DNA from 4 places in the Ensifer sp. 22460 genome. Region 1 is predicted to be linked to each of the others. Evidence: riboswitches for the same ligand, from Rfam matches in the RefSeq annotation. Region 1 holds a riboswitch; each other region holds the start of a gene.
The links. A riboswitch is a leader RNA that binds a small molecule or an ion and turns the genes downstream of it on or off. The one in region 1 is predicted to bind thiamine pyrophosphate.
Positions count from the first base shown of each region.

Region 1 (3,188 bases):
TTTTACATATCGTTCAACCGATAAGGGGGCAAGCTATTCCCCCAGGGCCCAGCATCCGCCTTGCCGTCGGAAGGGACTACGAGGCGTCCCTCCCGACGTGTGCCCTTTAACTCTTATCTTCGACCTCAGCGACCGGCATATAGAGGTCGCCACCCTCGCGGTATTTCGCGGCCATTGCCTCCAGCCCCTCCTTCTGCGCTTCCGCACGAATGTCGTGCGAGATCCGCATCGAGCAGAATTTCGGGCCGCACATCGAGCAGAAATGCGCGACCTTGTGCGCCTCCTTCGGCAGGGTCTCGTCGTGGAAGTTACGGGCCGTCTCCGGGTCGAGAGAGAGGTTGAACTGGTCCTCCCAGCGGAACTCGAAGCGGGCGCGCGAGAGAGCGTCGTCGCGCACCTGGGCGGCCGGGTGACCCTTGGCGAGATCGGCGGCGTGGGCGGCGATCTTGTAGGTGATAACGCCCACTTTGACGTCGTTGCGGTCGGGCAGGCCCAGGTGTTCCTTCGGCGTGACGTAGCAGAGCATGGCGGTGCCGAACCAGCCGATCATCGCAGCGCCGATGCCGGAGGTGATGTGATCGTAGCCCGGTGCGATGTCGGTCGTCAGCGGGCCGAGCGTGTAGAACGGCGCCTCGCCGCAGACGGCAAGCTGCTTGTCCATGTTCTCCTTGATCTTGTGCATCGGCACGTGGCCGGGGCCTTCGATCATCACCTGACAATCCTTGGCCCAGGCGATCTTCGTAAGTTCGCCGAGCGTTTCCAGTTCGGCGAATTGCGCGGCGTCGTTGGCGTCGGCGATCGAGCCAGGGCGCAGGCCGTCGCCGAGCGAGAAGGAGACGTCATAGGCGCGGCAGATGTCGCAGATCTCCTCGAAATGCTCGTAGAGGAAGCTTTCCTTGTGGTGATGCAGACACCACTTGGCCATGATCGAGCCGCCGCGGGAGACGATGCCGGTGACGCGATCGACGGTGAGCGGGATGTAGTGCAGGCGTACGCCAGCATGGATGGTGAAATAGTCGACGCCCTGTTCGGCCTGCTCGATCAGCGTGTCGCGATAGACTTCCCAGGTGAGGTCCTCGGCAATGCCATTGACCTTTTCCAGCGCCTGGTAGAGCGGCACGGTCCCGATCGGAACCGGCGAATTGCGGATGATCCATTCGCGGATGTTGTGGATGTTGCGGCCGGTCGAAAGGTCCATAACCGTATCGGCGCCCCAGCGGGTCGCCCAGACCATTTTTTCGACCTCTTCGGCCATCGACGAGGTGACGGCGGAGTTGCCGATATTGGCGTTGATCTTCACCAGGAAGTTCCGCCCGATGATCATCGGTTCGGATTCCGGATGGTTAATGTTGGCGGGCAGGATGGCCCGGCCGCTGGCGATTTCCTGGCGGACGAATTCGGGCGTCACATGATCGGGAACGTGTGCGCCGAAGCTTTCGCCGTCACGAACCTTCGCGCGTGCCGCATCGCGACCGAGGTTTTCACGGATCGCCACGAACTCCATCTCCGGCGTGATGATGCCGGCGCGGGCGTAGGCAAGCTGCGTTACCGCCTTGCCAGCAGTCGCCTTGAGCGGCGCGTGCTGGAACGGGAAGGTCGGCGTCAGCCGATCGCCGCTCGCAAAGCCATTGTCCTCCGGCCGCACGATCCGTCCCTCGTAGGTTTCCACGTCGCCGCGTCCGACGATCCAGTTGCGGCGAAGCCGCGGCAGGCCCGCCTCGATGCTGATCTCGGCGTCATCGGCGGTATAGGCGCCGGAGGAATCGTAGACGGTAACCGGCGGCTCGCCGGAGGTCGGGTGCAGCGCGATCTCGCGCATCGGCACGCGGATATCCGGGTGGAGGATGCCCGGCTTATGGATCTTGCGCGAGGCCGGAAGCGGGCCTTGGGTGACCGAGAGGGGGGTAGGCTTTGTGGCAATATTCATGACGAGGCTCCAAGTTTGCGATTGGAGACCCAGTTCTGATGCCGGAAGGATGAAAGACGCTCCGCCAGATGCTGGACGCACGGAATCCTGGCTTCGATATCTGCACCGTCCCTACGCCAGTATGAACTGGATCAGGTTCAACGGGTCACTGCGCCACAGCCGGCAAGCCGGCCATCCAGCAGAATCTCAGCCCCTTGCGGGACCCCCCTGGTGAATGCCTAAGAGATAGCCATCGAACGGCACAGGTCGTCAAGCGCGAATTCGTCGGTCGGCGAAGATGCAATTTTAGAGTGTATTTGGCCGCTGACGAGAGCTAGCTGCCGGATTTTTCCGGAATGCCGCGCTCCGCATAGTCGGCTCGGTTGATGCCGTGACGCTGGAGCTTGTCGTAGAAGGTCTTGCGCGGAATGCCGAGCGCTTCGATCGTCGCCTTGACGTCGCCGCGCTGGGCGCGAAGCGCCTCCTTCAGGATTTCCGCTTCGTAGCGTTCGAGCCGTTCCGGCAGGGCGAAACCAGACTGTTCAACGACTGCAATGGGCTGCCCCAGCGGGCCTTCGACCCCAAGTGCGACCCGTTCGGCAAAATGCGAGAGTTCGCGCACATTGCCGGGCCAGGCATGGGTCATCAGGTGTTGCTGCACTGCCGGCGAGATGTGAGGCACGTCGCGCTTGAAGCGCTCCGCCGCCCGCGTCAGGAAGTGCGAAAAGAGCAGCGGGATATCATCGCGGCGCTCGCGCAGCGGCGGGATCGACAGCGTCACGACATTCAACCGGAAGTAAAGATCCTCGCGAAAGTCGCCGCGCTGGGCCGGGTCGCCGAGGTCGATCTTGGCGGCGGCGATGACGCGGATATCGACGGGACGCACCTGATTGGTGCCGAGTGGCGTGATCTCGCGGGCTTCGAGAACGCGCAGCATCTTGACCTGGGTCGCCGGCGGCATCGCCTCGATCTCGTCGAGGAATAGCGTGCCGCCGCTCGCGTGTTCGATCCGGCCCACACGCTTCTTCAGGGCGCCGGTGAAGGCACCCTGTTCGTGGCCGAAGAGTTCGCTTTCGATCACCGTTTCCGGCAGCGCGCCGCAGTTCAGCGCCACGAAGTTGCCGTCGCGGCGCCGGCTCCAATTGTGGAGCAGCGTCGCGACCACCTCCTTGCCGCTGCCGGTTTCGCCGGCGACGAGCACGTCCACATCCGTGTCGGCGATGTGCCGGATCGTCTGGCGCAAGCGCTCCATGACCGGCGTCTGGCCGATCAGCGGCAGGCT
Region 1 is NZ_JBQENZ010000006.1:260,901-264,088, forward strand. Features, by position in the region: gene thiC (phosphomethylpyrimidine synthase ThiC) at 107-1,927, opposite strand; TPP riboswitch at 2,018-2,146, opposite strand; gene ACTJKM_RS10110 (sigma-54-dependent transcriptional regulator) at 2,241-3,188, opposite strand, start outside.

Region 2 (3,188 bases), on a different contig from region 1:
TTCGTCCGTGCCGCCGGTTTGGGCGAGCAAGGCGGCGATCGCCAGGCCGACGAAGAGCAGGAAGGCGCCGAGGCAAATCGCCCCGGCGACAACAGTCATGCGGTTTTCGCGAAGTGCGAACAATCCGGCCTCAGTTCTTGCTCATGGCAGCAAGCCACTCGTCGATCCAGGCCTTGCGGTTCTTCGCGACCTCTTCCGATGGCAGCAGGAAGGTCTTCTCCGGGTTGACCAGCTTGTTGAAGGCGTCCGGCAGCGGCTCCTTGGTTGCTGCGACCGGCATCATCCAGTTGGTTGTCGGAATGATCGACTGGAATTCCGGACCGGTCATGAACGCGAGGAACTGCTTTGCCAGTTCCGGCTCCTTGGCACTCTTGGTCATGCCGGCGACTTCGATCTGGATGTAGTGACCTTCCGAGAAGGTGGCCGCCTGGTAGCGCTCGGTGTTCTCAGCGACCATGTGGTAGGCGGGCGAGGTGGTGTAGGAGAGCACCATCGGCGCTTCGCCCTTGGTGAAGAGGCCATAGGCTTCCGACCAGCCGGGGGTGACGGTCAGAACACGGTCCTTGAGCTTCGCCCAGGCAGCACCCGCCTCGTCGCCATAGACCGCCTTGACCCAAAGCAGCAATCCGAGGCCCGGCGTCGAGGTGCGCGGGTCCTCGATGACGATCTTCTGCGACGCGTCGCCTTCGACCAGTTCCTTGAGGCTCTTCGGCGGTGTCTTCAGGGTCTCGGTGTCGTAGACGACGGCGAAATGGCCGTAGTCATAGGGCAGGAAGGTGTCGTCGGAGAAGTTGCCGGGCACCTTCAGGTCTTTCGCTTCGATGCCATGCGGTGCGAAGAAGCCCGTTGCCTTTGCTTCCGCCACAAGGTTGGTGTCGAGACCGAGCACGATGTCGGCCTTCGAGGCAGCACCCTCGAGCTTTAGGCGCGTCAAGAGTTCGACGCCATCGGCAACACCGACATAGTTGACCTTGCATTCGCAGGTCTTTTCGAAGGCTTCCGCCACCTTGGCGCCCGGCCCCCATTCGGTGATGAAGCTTTCATAGGTGTAGACGGTCAGCGTCTTGTCGGCAGCGGCGGCATAACCGGTGAAAACAAGGCTTGCGCTTGCGGCCAGCGCTAGCCGGCTAAGTATTTTGAGCTGTGATGAATTGAACATGCGAAGCACCTCTCCCAAAGTTCGTTGTTGCACGGGAAAAGGGCGTATCGGTGCGATCGCGTCTAATCCCTCCGCCGGTATGAGCCGGATCAGGTTCCGCGGGTTGGCGTTTTGACGCCTCTCAGCCTCCGGCCGCCATGCGGTCGGGAGGCACCCCGTTAGAGCGGCAAGAGATTTACCGCTGCGGCGGCTCCATGGCAAGCGGTGTTTGGAATGGGCGACGCATGGGGCGAGCCCATTTTCTGTCGGGCGTTTTCGCCAACCGGCAACTGCGCTATGACACCATCACGCTTGGCCGCAAGGAGGAAATCCCATGCCAGATATGCTAGTTCGACTTTATGCCCTTCCGGCAGAGCCCCAGTCGCGGCTTGGTTCAGGCATCAGCATCCGTCGCGCCATGGCGCCGGAACGCCGTCTGGTGGTCTCCTGGATCGAAAAGACGTTTGGCGCCGGCTGGGCAGGCGAAGCGGAAGCTGCCTTCTCCTCGACCCCGACACGCATGCACGTCGCGGTGCACGACGAAAAGATCGTCGGCTTTGCCTGCCACGACGTGACAGCGCTCGGCTTCTTCGGCCCAACCGGCGTCGATGAAGGTATGCGTGGGCAGGGCATCGGCGAGGCGCTGCTGCTTGCAAGCCTGACGGCGATGCGCGAGGCGGGCTACGGCTATGCGGTCATCGGTGGCGTCGGTCCGGCGAAGTTCTACGAGCGCGTGGCCGGCGCGATCGAAATTCCCGATTCAACACCCGGGATCTATGCCGGCATGCTATTCCCGGAACCGGTGCCGGAAGGACACTGACGGCTTCGGCAAATTGCTGCGATCGCAGCGGTTTGCGGTTTTCTTCGTTTTCCTTCCGCGATCCTTTGCGCTATGGGCATTGCCATGGCTCGATCGACCTTCACCATATTGCTTGGCGGCGCCCTCTCGGTGACCAGCCGGCTGACAGAGCAGCTCAGCGGCAGCCGCTTCGTTGCCGCTGACGGCGGCATGCGCCATGCCCGCTTGCTCGGCGTCGTGCCGGATGTCTGGGTCGGCGATTTCGATTCGACCGAAGACGCCCTGCTGTCCGAGTTCGCCTCCGTTCCACGCGAGCCCTACCCGGCGGCAAAGGCTGCGACGGATGGCGAGATCGCGGTCGAGGCTGCGTTGTCCCGCGGCGCTGATCGGCTGATCTTTGCCGGCGCGCTTGGCGGCAGCCGCAGCGACCATGCCTTCCTGCACCTGCTGCAGGCCGCAGCGCTTGCCGAGCGCGGGCTTTCGGTGCTGATGACCTCGGGCGAGGAAGAAGCCTACCCGCTGCTGGCAGGCACGCTCGATCTCGACCTGCCGAAAGGTTGTCTCTTTTCCGTGCTGGGATTGACCGAGCTGACCGGCCTTTCGATCGTCAATGCGCGCTATCCGCTTGACGATTTCACCCTGCCGTTCGGATCGTCCCGAACCGTATCCAACGTCGCGGAGGGTCCCCTTCGCTTCAGCCTCAAGAGCGGACGCGCCATCGTGCTTGCCCGCCCCTATGATCTTTCCGGAGCCTGAGCCTTGGCGCCCCCAATTCTGAAACTCGACGATATCTTCTTGACCTTCGGCGGCGCGCCGCTGCTTGCCGGTGCCAATCTGCAAGTGGAACCGGGCGATCGCATCTGCCTTGTCGGGCGCAATGGCTCGGGCAAGTCGACCTTGATGAAGATCGCCGCGGGCCTTTCAGAGGCACAGTCGGGCGAGGTGTTCCGCCATCCCTCAGCGACCATCCGCTATCTCCACCAGGCGCCGGATTTCGACGGCTACGACACGGTGCAGGCCTATGCCGAAGCCGGCCTCGGACCGAGCGACGATCCCTATCGCGTCGCCTACCTGCTGCAGCATCTGGGCCTGACCGGCGAAGAAGACCCGACGCGCCTTTCGGGCGGTGAGGCGCGCCGTGCCGCACTGGCGCGCGTCATGGCGCCGGAACCTGACATCTTGCTGCTTGACGAACCGACCAACCATCTCGACCTGCCGACGATCGAATGGCTGGAAGAGGAGCTTACCCGC
Region 2 is NZ_JBQENZ010000009.1:4,407-7,594, forward strand. Features, by position in the region: gene thiP (thiamine/thiamine pyrophosphate ABC transporter permease ThiP) at 1-99, opposite strand, end outside; gene thiB (thiamine ABC transporter substrate binding subunit) at 131-1,159, opposite strand; TPP riboswitch at 1,209-1,327, opposite strand; gene ACTJKM_RS13140 (GNAT family N-acetyltransferase) at 1,473-1,958, shown strand; gene ACTJKM_RS13145 (thiamine diphosphokinase) at 2,043-2,693, shown strand; gene ACTJKM_RS13150 (ABC-F family ATP-binding cassette domain-containing protein) at 2,697-3,188, shown strand, end outside.
Region 2: linked by a shared signal. The riboswitch ahead of thiB (thiamine ABC transporter substrate binding subunit) and the one ahead of thiC (phosphomethylpyrimidine synthase ThiC) in region 1 are both predicted to bind thiamine pyrophosphate.

Region 3 (3,188 bases), on a different contig from region 1:
GGAAGCCCTGCACCACGGACGGCCGATCATTTGCTCTGACATCGGCGGCATGGCCGAGAAGGTCCGCGACCGGCTGGACGGCTATCATTTCCGGACCGGCAGCGCACAGGACCTTGCGGATCGGCTGATCGACGTTCTGAGCACACCAAGGTCATGGGACAACCTCAGGGCAACCCTCAGGCGCCCGATGAGCCATGTCGACTGCGGCCGCGAACATGTTGCGCTCTACCGGAAACTGCTCAAGGAGGAGCAGCCGGTTCAGCCGAGCGCCGCTGTGGCCTGAACCGAAAAGCGCTCGGTCCTCGTCTCTCACCTAGCATTTACAAGCGAGCGACTTCCCGACTCGACGGACATTTCATTGCTTATCGGGCAATGGAATGTCTTGGTTTTTTTAAAGGTCAACTTGAACAGTGGAACCGGCGCCAAGCGCCGGAATGGAATTAATCGCCGCTCGGTGCCCACCATCGATAGAAGTGATGAACCGGCCCCCGCCCCTGCCCGATTTTGAGCGCTGCTGCGGCAAAAAGCGCCTCATGCAGATAGGCCTTGGCAGCGATAACCGCGTCTTGAAGCGTCTGCCGACGGGCAAGACCGGCGGCGATTGCGGCAGACAGCGTGCAGCCAGTACCATGATCGTTCCTCGTCTCGACCCGGGGTCGCGACAAGCGCAGGGAGGTATCCCCGTTGAAGAGGATATCGACAGCTTCGTCGCCCTTGGCATGCCCGCCTTTCATCAGCACGGCGCGCGCACCAAGTTTCAACAGCATCTCCGCCTGGAGCGCCATCTCCGTCTCGCTCTCGGCAGCGCTGCGCCCCGTCATCAGTGCCGCTTCGGGCAGGTTCGGCGTCACGATGAGGCCAAGCGGCAGTAGCTCCTCCTTGAGCGTCGCGATCGCATCCGGACGTAACAAAATGTCACCCGAAGTGGCGACCACCACAGGATCGATGACAGCCATTTGCCCATGCCGCTTCAAACCGGACGCGATCGAGGCAATCGTCTCCTGGCGGGACACCATGCCGATCTTAACCGCGCCTACTGCGAGATCCGAAAACACCGCATGGATCTGAGCTGTGACAACGGCTGGAGAGATATCCTCAACGGCCGCGACCCCGCGGGTGTTTTGCGCGGTGATGGCCGTGATCACGCTGGCACCATAGACGCCGAGCGCCGAGAACGTCTTCAGATCCGCCTGGATACCGGCACCGCCACCGGAATCTGAGCCTGCGATGGTAACGGCGATAACGGTCATGCCTGGCTCCGCTGAAATGTAGAAGCAGCTCCAAAGATTGCGAACGCGCTCTCAAGCCACCGGCTCAAGCACGCACGAACTGAGGTGGCTCTTCCAGGCAATCTGGAGGAATCCGCCAGATCGAGCCCTTGGGTTGGACGCCCAGCTCCCTGTAGTTCTACGTCGCTACATTCTGAACAGTGTATTGGCACCAACGATCTCCCGAAACCAAAATCACGGAGATCCGGATGAACGGCGAAGACGCGGGGGTGCCAGAGAGGCCCTTGCCGTTCCTACGCCGGTATGATCCGGATCAGGTTCAAGGGTCTGGCTCACCGCCATCTCAGCACCGTCAGGTGCGCCCCTCGGCAGGCATGAATGCTATGGGAGCGTAGGAGGGGATGTCAATTGCTTGAGTTCAGCAGGCGCGTATGTAAGCCGGTTTGATGCGGGCGAAGGAGGCCCTTAAAGGATACAAACAGAAAAAGGCCCCTTTTGCCTCAAGAGCATAAGGAGCCTTCCGTCTGAGCGTTCGACTTCACAGACGCTGGTAGACTAGCCACGTCAAGGTCGTTAAGGCAAGGGGGTTTGGAACGCGAGCCTACGCAATCCCGGAGTGATTTGGTCGGCAGCACTGCCGTTTCACTCAGTGGCGACGCGCCTTCCACGCAGAACGTTAGATGTAAGGCCTCATCGCATCAATATCACTGCAATGCTTTGAGAATTGCACTTGCTCGGGCAAGCTCGTCGCTGAACAGGCGGCGAAACTCAGCGCGCAAGAAGCCGAAGTCATCAAACGCGACTCGATCATCGGTCTTCTGCGCGCGCAGCTGGAACTGCTCCGACATCGGCAGCACGGCGCATCCTCGGAAAAGATCGATCGGAAGATTGAGCAAACCGCGACACGAAAGCTGGACTGCCTCATCCCCTGCTCCTCCCGAGAGCAAATCCGGACGCGGCGCGAAACGGCTCCACGCGGGACTGCACAATTTCAGAGAGTGCCGTCACAACGCCCGCCGCGCAAGCGACCGTCCACCGCCGCACTCATCCCAGTTGGTTGTGGATCGCGCGCATGAAGACGTTGGCGCCGATGCCGATCAAGTCATCCGGAAAATCATAGTCCGGATTGTGCAGCCGCGCGTGGTCTTCGCCGGCCCCCCAAGAAGAACATCGCCGATGGCGCCACCCGACCAAAGAGCCCGAAATCCTCCGACCCCTTCATCGGCAACGCGCCCTCGCCGTGATAGTGCTGACGCCCTCCGCGTCCATGGCGCGTTCCAGCGCGATGACTGCCGCCTCCGCATTGCTGCATTGGTGGATGCCTAAGCGGACGGACAATTGCTGGCGACTTCATGATGCAGACGGGTCAGCGATGGAATTAGAGTGCTCCGAGCATCTCCTCTGTCTCTGAAACTGACGACGTTGTTATTCGCTCCTGTTATGCCTAGGAAGACGGCGCCCTTGGAACAAGCAAAAGTAGCAGCAGGAATACGACCAAAGCCACCGGCCAAAAGTCCATCGTTTGATCCCAGTTCCAAAGCCAAAACTTGTAGGCTTCTAGATGTGGCGGCGGCATATGCATGCTGACCTCAAAGTCGCGCTTTTCTCGCCCATGGAAATGTCCGGCGCCAAAAGCCAAACCGATAATAACTGCGTCGCACCTTTTGAAAAAGAATCGCCCAAGGGCGGCTACGACTGCTCCTATACACAACGCTTCCACGATGTGGCCGAGCCAGTCGAAGTGGTTGTGGATGTATTGCCAGTCGATGTCCATTATTCGTCAGAGCATGCCGAGTTTCAAAAGGCCAGTCACAAATTGGTCCGGATCGAACAGTCAGGTTCTTCAGGTGTCGCACTCTTGCCGCAGAGCATCGGCTCATGGTACTCGGCGAGGCGATTTGGGAGAGATACTTTGAACCGCATCAGTGTCCTGTTTCTGGTAACGACACTCGCGTCCTG
Region 3 is NZ_JBQENZ010000044.1:5,876-9,063, reverse strand. Features, by position in the region: gene ACTJKM_RS33905 (glycosyltransferase family 4 protein) at 1-283, shown strand, start outside; gene thiD (bifunctional hydroxymethylpyrimidine kinase/phosphomethylpyrimidine kinase) at 441-1,250, opposite strand; TPP riboswitch at 1,503-1,605, opposite strand; gene ACTJKM_RS33895 (hypothetical protein) at 1,922-2,305, shown strand; partial or broken gene ACTJKM_RS33890 (M20/M25/M40 family metallo-hydrolase) at 2,274-2,549, opposite strand; gene ACTJKM_RS33885 (polysaccharide biosynthesis/export family protein) at 3,142-3,188, shown strand, end outside.
Region 3: linked by a shared signal. The riboswitch ahead of thiD (bifunctional hydroxymethylpyrimidine kinase/phosphomethylpyrimidine kinase) and the one ahead of thiC (phosphomethylpyrimidine synthase ThiC) in region 1 are both predicted to bind thiamine pyrophosphate.

Region 4 (3,188 bases), 130 kb from region 1:
CGGCATCGACGATCAGCGGCATATCCGGAAATTGGGCCCGCATGGCGCGCAGCGCCGGGATGTTCTGTGGCCCCATGGCGCTGCCGATCGGCGCGCACCAGGGCATCAGCACCTTGCATCCGGCCTCGACGAGGTGCTCGCCGACCACGAGGTCGTCGGTGGTGTAGGGGAAGACCTCGAAGCCTTCGGCGCAAAGGATGCGTGCTGCTTCGACCAGCCCGAAGACATCGGGCTGAAGCGTATCCTGATGGCCGATGACTTCGAGCTTGATCCAGTTGGTGCCGAAGACCTCGCGCGCCATCTTGGCGGTCAGCACCGCCTCCGACACCGAGTGGCAGCCGGCGGTGTTGGGCAGCACGTGCACGCCGAGCGACCGGATCAGTTCGAAGAAAGCGCCGCCCTGACGGCCGCCGGCGGTTTCGCGGCGCAGCGAAACCGTGACAATCTCGGTCGCCGACGAACGAACCGCGTCTTCGAGCGCGGCAGGCGAGGGGTAGCGGGCGGTGCCCAGAAGCAGGCGGGAACGCAGTTCCTGTCCATAAAGCGTCAGCATGTCTCAGCCTCCTTTCATCGGCGAGAGAATTTCGATCCGGTCGCGATCGCTGAGGGAATGGGCCGAGCGGTCGGCTCGGTGCACCAGCTCGCCGTTGACGGCGGTGGCAAGCCAATCCCCTTCGAAGTCGAGTGCGGCCAGGAGTTCGGCAAGGGTCGTGACTGTGAGGTCGTGATCCTCGCCGTTGACGGTCAATTTCATGCGGCGTCTCCCTTCAGGTTCTGGGCAAGGGCAAGGTTCGCCGCTTCCTCGGCCAAGGCCGGTGAAAGCAGGAAGCCGTGGCGATAGAGCCCGTTGAGCGTGATGGTGTTTCCGGCGCGCATGACGCGCGGCAGATTGTCGGCAAAGGCCGGCCGGACGCCGGTGCCGGTTTCGAGAAGGCGCGCCTCGCCGAAGGCGGGGTGAAGCGCATAGGCAGCGTTCAGCAATTCCATCAGCGAACGGGCGGCAATCGGACCGCCGTCGTCGGTTTCGATCATGGTCGCGCCGCACATGAACAGACCATTGCCGCGCGGTACGATGTAGAGCGGGATGCGCGGGTGGATGAGACGGACTGGCCGCGACAATTCCACTTCGCCGGTCTGCAGATAGAGCATCTCGCCGCGCACGCCGCGCAGGCCGGCGATGGCGCCGATCCGCGAAGCGCCGCTACAGTCGGCGATCAGATCGCTGTCGCTGCTATTATCCGCCTCGCCGATGAAGGCGACGCCGTTCTCGACGAGCTTTTGCCGCAGCAAGACAAGCGCCCGGCGCGGGTCGAGATGCGCCTCGCCGGGGAAGAACAACGCCTCTCGGAAGCGACCGGCAAGCGCCGGCTCCAGTCTCGCGATCGCTTCTCCGTCGAGCCATTCGAAGCCGGACGTGCGCGAAGCGAAGCGTTTGAGTTCGCCGACGTCTCGCGGCGGAGCGACGACGAGGGTGCCGTTGCGTGACACTTCGCCCGGAAGCGCACGGTCCCACCAGTCGATGGCGCCGATGCCGCGCGTCAGCACCGTTTCCTCGGCGCTCTCGCGTTCGCACCAGGGCGCCAGCATGCCGCCGGCAAACCACGACGCCGCCCCGCCGAAGTCCGGCTGCCGCTCGGCAACGGCCACCTCGACGCCACGGCCGATCAGCTCATGTGCCAAGGTCAGCCCGACGACGCCGGCGCCTTTGATCAGGACGCGCATGGTCAATGCGCCCAGCTACGGCGAGCCGAACGTCGGTCTGAAGGAAGCAGAATCGCGATGAAGATACGCATTGCCGAGGCTCCATTGTTGGAGACCCAGTTCGGACCGGAAGAGAGGGAAGGACGCCTTGCCGAGATCTGCTCGCGCGAACGCGAATGCGGCAGCGATGTCTGCACCGTCCCTACGCCAGTATGAACTGGATCAGGTTCAACGGGTCACTGCGCCGCGGAAGTCGCCTAGCAGAATCTCAGCCCCTTGTCGGGACACCCCTGGTGAATGCTTCAAACTGAGCGGCTGGAGCGGATTTTGTCAAGGGCTGCCGGCGTGTACCTCGCGTGCGGTTCTTCGGTTGAAAATTATCTATAAAAATTGAAGAGGCATGTGTTCTTGCGGCTCGGCGGTGTCGGTAGCGGGCATCGGTCGGGAGATCTGCGGATGGTGCGAGGCGCAAGGTCCGCAAATCTGGGCATTTGGCGGCTGCTCTCATTGCCATCAGCTGATGCCGCCAAGGCGGAGAGTTGCGGCATTTGCCCTTCTCGCCGCATCCGTTGAATCATATAAAAGCACGCTATGATTGAAGTAGTAGAGTGCGCTCTCCTTTTGGGTGGTTGCTTGATGCGGTGCCCGTGAAAATTATAGATAATAATGGATTCTATCTATTTTGCTTTGCCGCAAACAGGGAAGTGAACGAACATGCTGGATACAAACACATCGACCGAGCCGACCTCGGGAGCCACCAAATCCGCCAAAACCGGTTGGAATCTGGCCGACGCGCAAAAAATCTATAATTTGCCGTTCAACGACCTTCTGTATCGTGCGCAGTCCGTTCACCGCGCCCAGTTCGACCCCAATGCCATCCAGATGAGCCGCCTGCTCTCGATCAAGACCGGCGGCTGTGCCGAAGACTGCGGCTATTGCAGCCAGTCGGCGCACTACCCGACGGGGCTGAAAGCGTCGAAACTGATGGAAGTCGAACGGGTTCTTGCAGAGGCACGGAAAGCGAGGGATGGCGGCGCGACGCGCTATTGCATGGGCGCCGCCTGGCGCAGCCCGAAGGAGCGCGACATGGAGGCGATCGTCGCCATGGTCCGCGGCGTCCGGTCGCTCGGCATAGAGACCTGCATGACGCTTGGCATGCTGACGCCGGAACAATCCGGGCGGCTCGCAGATGCCGGGCTCGATTACTACAACCACAATGTCGATACGTCGGAGCGCTTCTACGGCGAGATCATCACCACCCGCAGCTTTGCCGACCGGCTGGAAACGTTGGCAAACGTCCGCGAGGCCGGCATCAAGGTCTGCGCCGGCGGCATTCTCGGCATGGGCGAGACGGCTGACGATCGGATCTCGATGTTGGTGACGCTCGCCAATCTGCCGGTGCCCCCCGAAAGCGTGCCGATCAACATGCTGATTCCGATCCCAGGCTCGAAGCTTGCCGATGCGGCGCCCGTCGATCCGATCGATTT
Region 4 is NZ_JBQENZ010000006.1:126,650-129,837, forward strand. Features, by position in the region: gene ACTJKM_RS09445 (thiazole synthase) at 1-553, opposite strand, end outside; gene thiS (sulfur carrier protein ThiS) at 557-754, opposite strand; gene thiO (glycine oxidase ThiO) at 751-1,722, opposite strand; TPP riboswitch at 1,883-2,003, opposite strand; gene bioB (biotin synthase BioB) at 2,416-3,188, shown strand, end outside.
Region 4: linked by a shared signal. The riboswitch ahead of thiO (glycine oxidase ThiO) and the one ahead of thiC (phosphomethylpyrimidine synthase ThiC) in region 1 are both predicted to bind thiamine pyrophosphate.